Regions from separate parts of the Streptomyces sp. NPDC052236 genome, predicted to be linked through region 2. Evidence: riboswitches for the same ligand, from Rfam matches in the RefSeq annotation. Region 2 holds a riboswitch; the other holds the start of a gene.

Region 1 (4,611 bases), on a different contig from region 2:
CACGGCCGGTGGGCCGCCGAGTCGCTGCTCGTACGGTCGGAGCTGACGTACGGCGAGAAGGTGATCGGCAGCCGCCGCGGCCACACCGGGCACCAGCACCTGCCCTGGGTCGCGCTGGACGCGGACGGGGCCACCGAGGAGCGGGGCGAGGTGTACGGCTGCGCCCTGGCCTGGTCCGGGTCCTGGCGGATCTGCGTACAGCAGCTCCCCGACGGCCTGGTGCAGATCACCGGCGGCGCGGGCTACGACGACTCCGGGCTGCTGCGGCTCGCGCCCGGCGAGTCGTACACCTCACCGGTCTTCGCCGGGCTGTGGAGCGAGGGAGGGTTCGGCGGGGCCAGCCGGGCGTGGCACGCCTGGCAGCTGGCCCATGTCGTCCCGGACGGGGCGACGACCGAGCGGCCCGTCCTCTACAACTCCTGGGAGGCCACCGGCTTCGACATCTCCGAGGATCAGCAGCGGGCGCTCGCCCGGCGGGCCGGGGACATGGGCGTCGAGCTGTTCGTGGTGGACGACGCGTGGTTCGGGCAGCGCACCAGCGACCGCGCCGGGCTCGGCGACTGGACCCCCAACCCCGAGCGTTTCCCGCACGGCCTCAAGCCGCTCGCCGACGACGTGCACGGGATGGGCATGCGGTTCGGGATCTGGGTCGAGCCGGAGATGGTCAACGCCGACAGCGACCTCTACCGGGCGCATCCCGACTGGGTGCAGCACCACCCGGGCCGGACGCGTACGGAGCTGCGCAATCAGCTCGTACTGAACCTGGCGCGCGAGGATGTACAGGACTATTTGTGGACCCAGTTGGACGAACTGCTCTCCAGTGCGCCCATCGACTACGTCAAATGGGACTTCAACCGCTGCTTCACGGACGCGGGCTGGCCCGGCGAGGAGTACCCGCAGAAGCTGTGGGTCGAGCATGTGCGCGCGCTGTACGCGCTGCTCGACCGGTTGCGGGCCGCGCATCCGTCCGTGGCCTTCGAGTCCTGCTCGGGCGGCGGCGGCCGGATCGACCTCGGCATCCTCTCCCGTACCGACCAGGTGTGGACCTCCGACAACACCGATCCGCTGGACCGGCTCGCCATCCAGCACGGCTTCACCCAGCTGCACCCGGCGCGGGTGATGGCCGCCTGGGTGACCGACAGCCCCAATGTCCAGCTCAACGGCCGGTCGACCTCCCTGCGTTTCCGTTTTGTGAGCGCGATGGCGGGAGTGCTCGGGGTCGGCGGCGACCTGACGGAGTGGAGCGAGGACGAGCTCGCCGAGGCGCGGGGCTGGGTCGAGCTGTACAAGACGATCAGGCCGGTGGTGCAGGGCGGTGAGCTGTACCGGCTGCGGGCGCCCGAGGGCGGGCTGAGCGCCGTGCAGTACGTACGTGGGGCGGAGACCGTCGTCCTCGCCTGGCTCCAGGCGCAGCACTATGGCGAGCTGCCGCCCAGGCTGCGGCTGCGCGGGATCGACCCGGCGGCGGCGTACGAGTGCCTGGACACCGGCGCCGTACACCGCGGGTCCGTGCTGATGCACCACGGTCTGCACACCGGGCTCAAGGGGGATCTGGACGCTGCCGTGATCCGCCTGCGACGACTCTGAACCGATGGGTCTCGCCCGACGACTCGACCGGATAAGGAATGTGCTGTCCGAATTAGCCGCTTCGGCATAACGTGCCCCATCTGCACGGGAGATGGGGCACGGCCCGTGAGCAGCGTCTCATTCGTGACGGTGTGTGGCCGCGAGGCGGAGTCAACTTCCTTTGTGCGCCCGGAAAGCGGAAAGCGTTGCTCCACGGAGGGTGACTGGAATTCCTGGGCGAATTCACAGAAATGGTTGATCGCCAAACGGAACGGCTTGTTCCGATCCGGGCGGCTCGCTTACGGTCACGACCAATCCGGACGGACCGCCTAATCCTGCCACCGCCCGGAATTCCACCCACCAGACGTGTGGCAGGAGCGGGGGACCCAGGTAGAACGCCGTCCCGGATTTCCGGACCGGCTAGGGGTGAAGTCGCGCATTCGCGCGGCCGGGCAGCTCCAGCCCGAACCCGACAGCTCACCTCGTAGGCGCCGGAGAGGACTTTGTCATGCCCGCGAAGGGTAAGCACCGCCGTCCCAAGGCCAACCCGATCACGCGCGGATTCGTCGTCGCCGGTACGGGCGGCGCCGCCATCGCGCTGCCGCTGCTGGGCGCCACCGGCGCGCACGCGGCAGGAAACACCGCGCCCGCCGCTGCCTCCACCGCCCCGACCGCGGTGTCCTCAGCCGCAGGGTCCGCCACCGCGGCCCCGGTGACGGCGAAGAAGGCCGCCCCCGCCATGTACACCGTGGTCGGCGGCGACTATCTGTCCAAGATCGCCGCAGACCACCGCGTCCAGGGCGGCTGGCAGAAGCTGTACGCCGACAACCGCCAGGTCGTCGGCGACGACCCCGCGCTGATCCACCCCGGCCTCAAGCTCACCCTCGGCGCGAAGTCGAAGGCGGCGGCCCCCGCACCGGCGAAGGCTCCGGCACCCGCGAAGGCTCCCGCGACGCAGTCCTCGGCGAAGGCATCGCCCGCCTCGCCCGAGCCTGCGCCGCGGGCGTCCACGGCGTCCAACGAGTCCGGTGACTCCGCGGACACCGCCGCGCAGTCCAGCGGCTCCGGCTTCACCGCCCCCGTGTCCGCCGGCGTCACCACGCCCTACCGCGCCTCCGGCGCCATGTGGTCCAGCGGCTACCACACCGGCGTCGACTTCTCCGCCTCCTCCGGCACCAGCGTCAAGGCCGTCGGCCCGGGCACCGTCGTCTCCGCGGGCTGGAGCGGCTCGTACGGCAACGAGGTCGTCATCAAGCACAGCGACGGCAACTACTCGCAGTACGCCCACCTCTCCTCCCTCTCCGTCTCCTCGGGCGAGAGCGTGCGGGTCGGTCAGCAGATAGGGCTCTCCGGTTCCACCGGCAACTCCTCGGGCCCGCACCTGCACTTCGAGATCCGGACCGGACCGTCCTACGGCTCGGACGTGGACCCGCTGGCCTACCTGCGCCAGCACGGCGTCTCGATCTGACGCGCCGACACGTTTTTATTCCCCTCGCGCCGCTTTCCGCGGTGCGAGGGGCGGTGGTAAATATCACGCTTCGTCAATCCCTCCGTACGGTCGCGTAGGTCACATCCGCAGGGGAATGATGAGTTCTCGTGGCAGACGATTCGAGAACAGAAGACAGCAGTGGTGTGTTCGGGTCGTACAGGTCGTACGCGGCAATCGGTGACAGCTTCACCGAGGGCGTCGGAGACCTCGGCCCCGACGGGACCTATGTCGGCTGGGCGGACAGGTTCGCGGTCCTGCTCGACGACCGTATGCCGGAGCACAGTTTCAGGTATGCCAATCTCGCGATACGCGGCCGCCTCCTCGACCAGATCGTCGCGGAGCAGGTCCCGCGCGCGAAGGAACTCGCCGCCGATCTGGTGACGTTCTGCGCCGGCGGCAACGACATCATCCGGCCCGGCTCCGACCCCGACGATGTGGCCGAGCGGTTCGAGCGGGCCGTCGCCGACCTCACGGGCGCGGTCGGCACCGTCATGGTGACCACCGGCATCGATACGCGCGAGCTGCCGGTCCTGCGCAGGCTGCGCGGCAAGATCGCCACGTACAACGCGCATGTATGGGCCATCGCCCACCGGTACAACTGCCCCGTACTCGACCTCTGGTCGCTCAAGTCCGTCCAGGACAGGCGGGCCTGGGGCCCCGACCGGCTGCATCTGTCACCCGAGGGCCACACCCGCGTCGCGCTGCGCGCCGCCCAGGTCCTCGGTCTGGAGGTGCCTGCCGACCCCGACCAGCCCTGGCCGCCCCCGCCGCCGCGCGGCCCGCTGGAGGTGCGGCGCGACGACATCCAGTGGGCGCGTGAGCACCTGGTGCCGTGGATCGGGCGGAGGCTGCGGGGCGAGAGCTCCGGGGACCATGTCGCGGCCAAGCGCCCGGATCTGCTGCCGCTGTGACAGCGGTGGCCTGGCTGTAGTGGGCGCGTCAGTGCCGTCAGCGCCGTCAGCGCGTCAGGCCTGAGGGGGCCGGAGCCCCTCGGGGCCGATCAGCGCCGTAGCGCCCGAGCCCGTGCAGGCATGGGCGCCCGCCATCGCGCCCATCCGTGCGCTCTCCTCCAGGTCCCGGCCCGCCAGCCGCCCGTACAGAAACCCGCAGACGTACGCGTCACCCGCGCCGTTGGAGTCCACCACCGGCCCAGGTGGCGCGGTCGCCGGGATCGGGCGCGGCGTGGATCCGCCGTCGCGGGTCATGAGGTACGAGCCGCCCGCGCCCGCCGTGGCGATCACCGCCTCGGCCCGCCCGTCGCGCAGGATCTCCCGCATCACGGACGCGATGCGCTCGCCCGCGCCCGCCGCGCTGAGGAAGACCAGGTCCGAGCGGAGCGCGAACTCGCGGTGGTGGTCGGCCAGTCCGTCCCAGTCGTGCAGATCGGTGGAGACCGGGACGCCGAGCTTCTCGATGTCGTCGTAGAGGTGCCGCGCGAAGTTCACGATCGAGAGATGGACATGACGGGCGTGCCGCAGATGGGGAAGGTAGAAGTCGCGCGGCATCACCGACTCCTCCGGCTCGCGGGCGTCGTAGAAGGACATCCGGCGGCCCGA
Region 2 (4,611 bases):
TGACAACACGGCTCCAGCAGCTGCTGTCCCACACAGGGCTCTCGACAAAGTCCTGGGGCGGTGACAGCCGCACCGGCTACGTCATGGCGAACGACGTCAAAAACAAGACCGAGAGCTTCCTGCAGGTCATCCTCACCCCGAAGGGCTCCGTCAGCCTCACCGCGAAGGAGTCCCCGGGCGACAAGGCGCCGCGGTGGAGCGAGACCCTGCCGGGCGGTGCGAAGCTGGCCACGTCCGTACGGCCCGGTGAGGGCAAGGACGCCACGGAATGGCGGGTCGACGTACTGCACCCGAACGGGCTGCGGGTCACCGTCACCTCGTACAACGCGAAGTTTCCGGACCAGCAGGCCAACCGCACCACCCCGCCCGCCACACTGGAGGAGCTGAAGGTCATCGCCCTCGACGCGTCGTGGCTGACGATGAAGTAGCCACGGAGCGGCCGATCCGGCGGATCTCCTCCAGCGGGTAGGGGGTTTCCCTGCTCTCGTGCCGGAGCTTGCCGATGAAGTCCGCCATCACTGCGGCGAGCGGCGCATCGCGGGCGACGATCGCCGCGGCCGTCTCCGGGATTCCCGTGGGGTGCTCGCCTTGGGCATACGCGCGCATCCGCGCGTCGCGGTCGTCTCTCCCGTACCCGTACAGGGTGGTGACCAGCCAGTTCGCCAGGTAGCCGGTTGTGTAGTCACGGTCGTAGGTCTGGTGCCGGTCGAAGAAGTCGGCCTCTTCCCGCGACAGTTCGAACTGGGAGGAGATGGAGAGGCCGTAGTCCGTGAAGTAGAGGCGTCGGCCGTCGGTCAGGATGTTCTCGAAGTGGGCGTCGAAGTGCAGGAGGCCTTGGCTGTTCATGAATGAGGTGCCGGCTTCCAGTTCCTTCTCCACCATGGCGCAGGCCCGGTCGGTTGCCTCGTCGCCTGCTTCGACCTGAGTGCCCAGCCACTGGTGCAGGTTCTGCGGGATGTACTCCAGGAACAGCGCGAGGCTCGCCGTCGACTGCTGGAGAGCCTCGATCCGGCTGCGCACCTGCGGTCCGCCGCCCCAGAAGGCGACGGCCCGTTCGACGTCGGCGAATTCCTCGGGCAGGGGCGTCGAGTCCGGCAGCACCCGCCAGTGGTACATCAGGGGGAAACCCTCGTATTCGTTCGCGATCACCCAGTCCGTCGTCATGGTGTGTACGGCGAGTTCTCTCCAGGCCCCGAAGCCCGGCCCGCCGCCGATGCCGTACTGGCAGAAGACCGGCAGCTCGAACAGGTTCGCCGTGGACCGGACGTTCTCCGGTTGCCTCTCCGGATCGGTGAGGGGCACCCGCTTGACGAAGACCGGGGTTCCGCCGACGTCCAGCAGGGCCGACTTCCCGCCGATGCCGGAACCCATCGGCACGGCCGCGTCCACGAGCTCGTACAGCGCGCGATCACTGAGCGGGGCCAGGGTTGCGGAGACGGCGTTGTGTGCGGTGAGACGCGCACCGCGCGACATGTCGGGGCACTTCACTGCTGCCTCCACCTGGGCGTTTGAACTTCCGTTATGGGTTAATTTGCTCGCCATGGTTAGAAAATCCTATTCTGCACCATTAGTGTCAACTTGTGCTTCTCTGTGCGGCATTGTGGAGAGAACGATTTCACTGAAGGTCCGTGATGTGCGTCACGGTGTCGCGGGCCGCTGTTCTGGCCTCGGATGCCACTTCCCCCATGGAGAAGGAAAGTTGAGTTACCGGGAGCCGCACCGCGAAGGGAATCCCTCCCCGCCTGGTTCGTAAATGGGATTGCGCTGCGAATTCAGGACTTGTTTCACCCGGACTTCCTCGCCTACGTTCACGTCATTCCGGGTGGACCGCCAAATCCTGCCGCCGTCCGGAAATCACACTCACCCACCCACGTACGGCAGGAGCGGGGGAACCGGTAAGTCGCCGATCCGCAATCCGGATCGGCTTGGGGTGAAGCCGCATTCACTGCGGCCGGGCATCTCCAGTCCGAACCCGACAGCTCACCTCGCAGGCGACGGAGAGGAATTCGTCATGCTCGCAATGGGTAAACACCGTCGTCCCCGGACCACCAGTTCACTCGCCCGGCGTCTTGTCGCCGCGGGCGCGGGTGGCGCCGCGCTCGCCCTGCCACTGGTGGTCGCGAACACCGCTGTCGCGGCGCCGTCCGCACGGCCCGCCGTCGTCCAGTCGGCTCCGGCGACCGCCGCCGCGGCTCAGCCGGCCGGCCCCGCGACCTACTCCGTCGTCGCGGGCGACACTCTGTCCAAGATCGCCGAAACTCATTCCGTGAGCGGCGGCTGGAAGAAGCTCTACGAGGACAACCGGGGCGTCATCGGCGACGACCCGTCGCTGATACGCCCCGGCCTCAAGCTGAAGCTCGGCGACGGCAAGGCCGCCAAGGGCAAGGCGCCGGCAGCGGCCGGCAAGAGCGCGCAGGGCGGTGCGGGCGGGGGCGTCGTCCAGGCCGCGGCGAAGAAGTACGCCAACAACCTGGACGGCTGGATCAAGGAGTCGCTGGACATCATGGCCGCGCACGGCATCCCCGGCACCTACGAGGGCATCCACCGCAACATCATGCGCGAGTCCTCGGGCAACCCGTTGGCCATCAACAACTGGGACTCCAACGCCGCGGCGGGAACGCCGTCCAAGGGACTGCTCCAGGTCATTGCCCCGACGTTCAAGGCCTACCACGTGCCCGGCACGTCGATGGACAGCTACGACCCGGTCGCCAACATCACGGCCGCGTGCAACTACGCCGCCGACAGATACGGCTCGATCGACAACGTGAATGGTCCTTACTGACGGGCCGTCACACCTTTGTGAGCCGACCGGCCCCGCGTTCTGAACAAAGCCCGCCATAGTTCGGTGTTCTGACAAGGGGCCGGCGTGCTCGGCATTGAATTAACCAGAAACGAAACGAAACGGATTTGTCCTGGGCTCCGCAATGGCATCGACGGATTCGGACTTCATCTTCCGCTGCTTCATGGTGAATCCCGTGCCGCGTACGGAGGATGAGCGGACGGTCGTCAAGGTCCTGGAGCTTCCCGCCATCGACTTCTGCGTGCGTGCGTGCCGTTCCGGCTGGTGGTGGTCGTATGTCTGGTACGGGAATGATCCCGCCACTTGCGGAAGCCACAGGAGCTGGGCCGCTCTATGCGGCGCGGAGCGTCATCCGCCGGAGCTGACGCTACCGACGAATGCCGTCCAGGCGGTGGCCCCGATGACGAGGACGGGGCCGGAGGGGGTCTTGCTGTCGCGGACGGGGACGACGCCGGGGACGTCGTCCAGGACCTCGACGCAGGACTCGCCGCTGTACGTGCTCTTGCGCCAGGGGGCCGCGCCGGGGAAGTCGTACGCCACCTCGACGCAGTCCTCCCCGCCGGAGCCGCCGCTGTAGCTGCTCTTGCGCCACCGGGCGTTGCTCAGGTCGTACTCGCGCATCGTCTGAAGTCCTCCGCCGCCGACTCGATCAGGGTCAGGGACGCCTCCGTCGACAGCGCGGCGGCCCTGATCAGATCGTAATGCGCCTGCGCCCGCTTCACTACTGCCGGATCGTCCAGCAGATTCCCCGAAAGCACCGCCTCTGTATGGACAGTTGGCGGGGCGTCCTCGAACTCCATGAGTTTCATCATCTTGCCCATCTCCGGATGCGCCCCGGCCGAGAACGGGAGCACCTGAACCAGTGCCTTGCGCTCACGGACCATCGCCGCGATGTGGTCCAGCTGCCGGGCCATCACGGCGGGGTCGCCGACCGGGACGCGCAGTGCCGTCTCGTGCAGTACCACCCAGTACACGGGCCGTGTCGCGTCCTTGAGGAGCTGGGCGCGGTCCATGCGCAGCTTGACCATCTCCTCGATGTACTCGTCGGCGGCGAGAGGGTTGCTCGCCAGGTAGATCGCGCGTGCGTACTCGGGCGTCTGGAGCAGCCCCGGGACGACCGCCGGTGCGAACTCGTAGATCTCTGTCGCCAGCCGCTCAAGCTCTGCCGCGTGCGCGAAGTAAGCCGTGAACCGCTCCTCCTGGATCAGCTTCCGCCACATCCGCTCGAAAAGGCCTCCGGTTTGTAGCGTCTCGTCGATCCTCTCCGCCACATCCAATTGTGGCTTCCGAATGGCTTGTTCGAATTGACCGATGTACCCGCCGGACACGAAAACCCGCGTGCCCAGAACCGCCTGGGTAAGTCCCGCCTCCTCCCGGCACCGCTTCAACTCCGTGCCGAAGAACTCCCAAGCCGCCTGCCGTGAAGTTTTGGCCATAGCTCAACCTCCTTGTGCTGCCCATCCGTTGTAGGGCGCGTACCTCTGTTGAGAGTAGCTGCGCAGTGTCACCGTTGTAATGCAAAGAGTGAAACGGATCAGGAAGGGACCTCATGGCGAACTTGGAAAAGCCCCGGCACTCCGCGGAATGCCTCGCGGATGCGGAGGAGGCCGTGAATAAACTCCGCACTGCCCTGGGGCAGTCGGGCATTACCCTGCCCTCCCTGCGCGTGGAGCTCGCTTCGTACGGACGGGAAGCTCCCTGCCCTCTCGTGGAATTGGGGTGCTGCAACATCGACATGGTCCGCAGGCTCACAGCCGTGCTGCCGAAGGAAGGGATCGCACTACGGTGACGCTGCCCATCGGCTCGTACGT

Evidence for each region. A riboswitch is a leader RNA that binds a small molecule or an ion and turns the genes downstream of it on or off. The one in region 2 is predicted to bind cyclic di-AMP.
Region 1: another riboswitch for cyclic di-AMP. It lies ahead of ACIHCQ_RS41975 (peptidoglycan DD-metalloendopeptidase family protein); the one in region 2 lies ahead of ACIHCQ_RS10225 (transglycosylase SLT domain-containing protein).

What each region holds. Positions count from the first base shown of each region.
Region 1 covers NZ_JBIUBL010000046.1:33,381-37,991, reverse strand. Annotated here, with positions in the region: gene ACIHCQ_RS41980 (alpha-galactosidase) at 1-1,587, shown strand, start outside; cyclic di-AMP (ydaO/yuaA leader) riboswitch at 1,899-2,070, shown strand; gene ACIHCQ_RS41975 (peptidoglycan DD-metalloendopeptidase family protein) at 2,075-3,034, shown strand; gene ACIHCQ_RS41970 (SGNH/GDSL hydrolase family protein) at 3,163-3,966, shown strand; gene ACIHCQ_RS41965 (carbohydrate kinase family protein) at 4,021-4,611, opposite strand, start outside.
Region 2 covers NZ_JBIUBL010000004.1:329,057-333,667, forward strand. Annotated here, with positions in the region: gene ACIHCQ_RS10215 (hypothetical protein) at 1-428, shown strand, start outside; gene ACIHCQ_RS10220 (protein kinase family protein) at 391-1,473, opposite strand; cyclic di-AMP (ydaO/yuaA leader) riboswitch at 1,852-2,007, shown strand; gene ACIHCQ_RS10225 (transglycosylase SLT domain-containing protein) at 2,012-2,782, shown strand; gene ACIHCQ_RS10230 (DUF397 domain-containing protein) at 3,149-3,421, opposite strand; gene ACIHCQ_RS10235 (Scr1 family TA system antitoxin-like transcriptional regulator) at 3,403-4,236, opposite strand; gene ACIHCQ_RS10240 (hypothetical protein) at 4,350-4,589, shown strand; gene ACIHCQ_RS10245 (hypothetical protein) at 4,586-4,611, shown strand, end outside.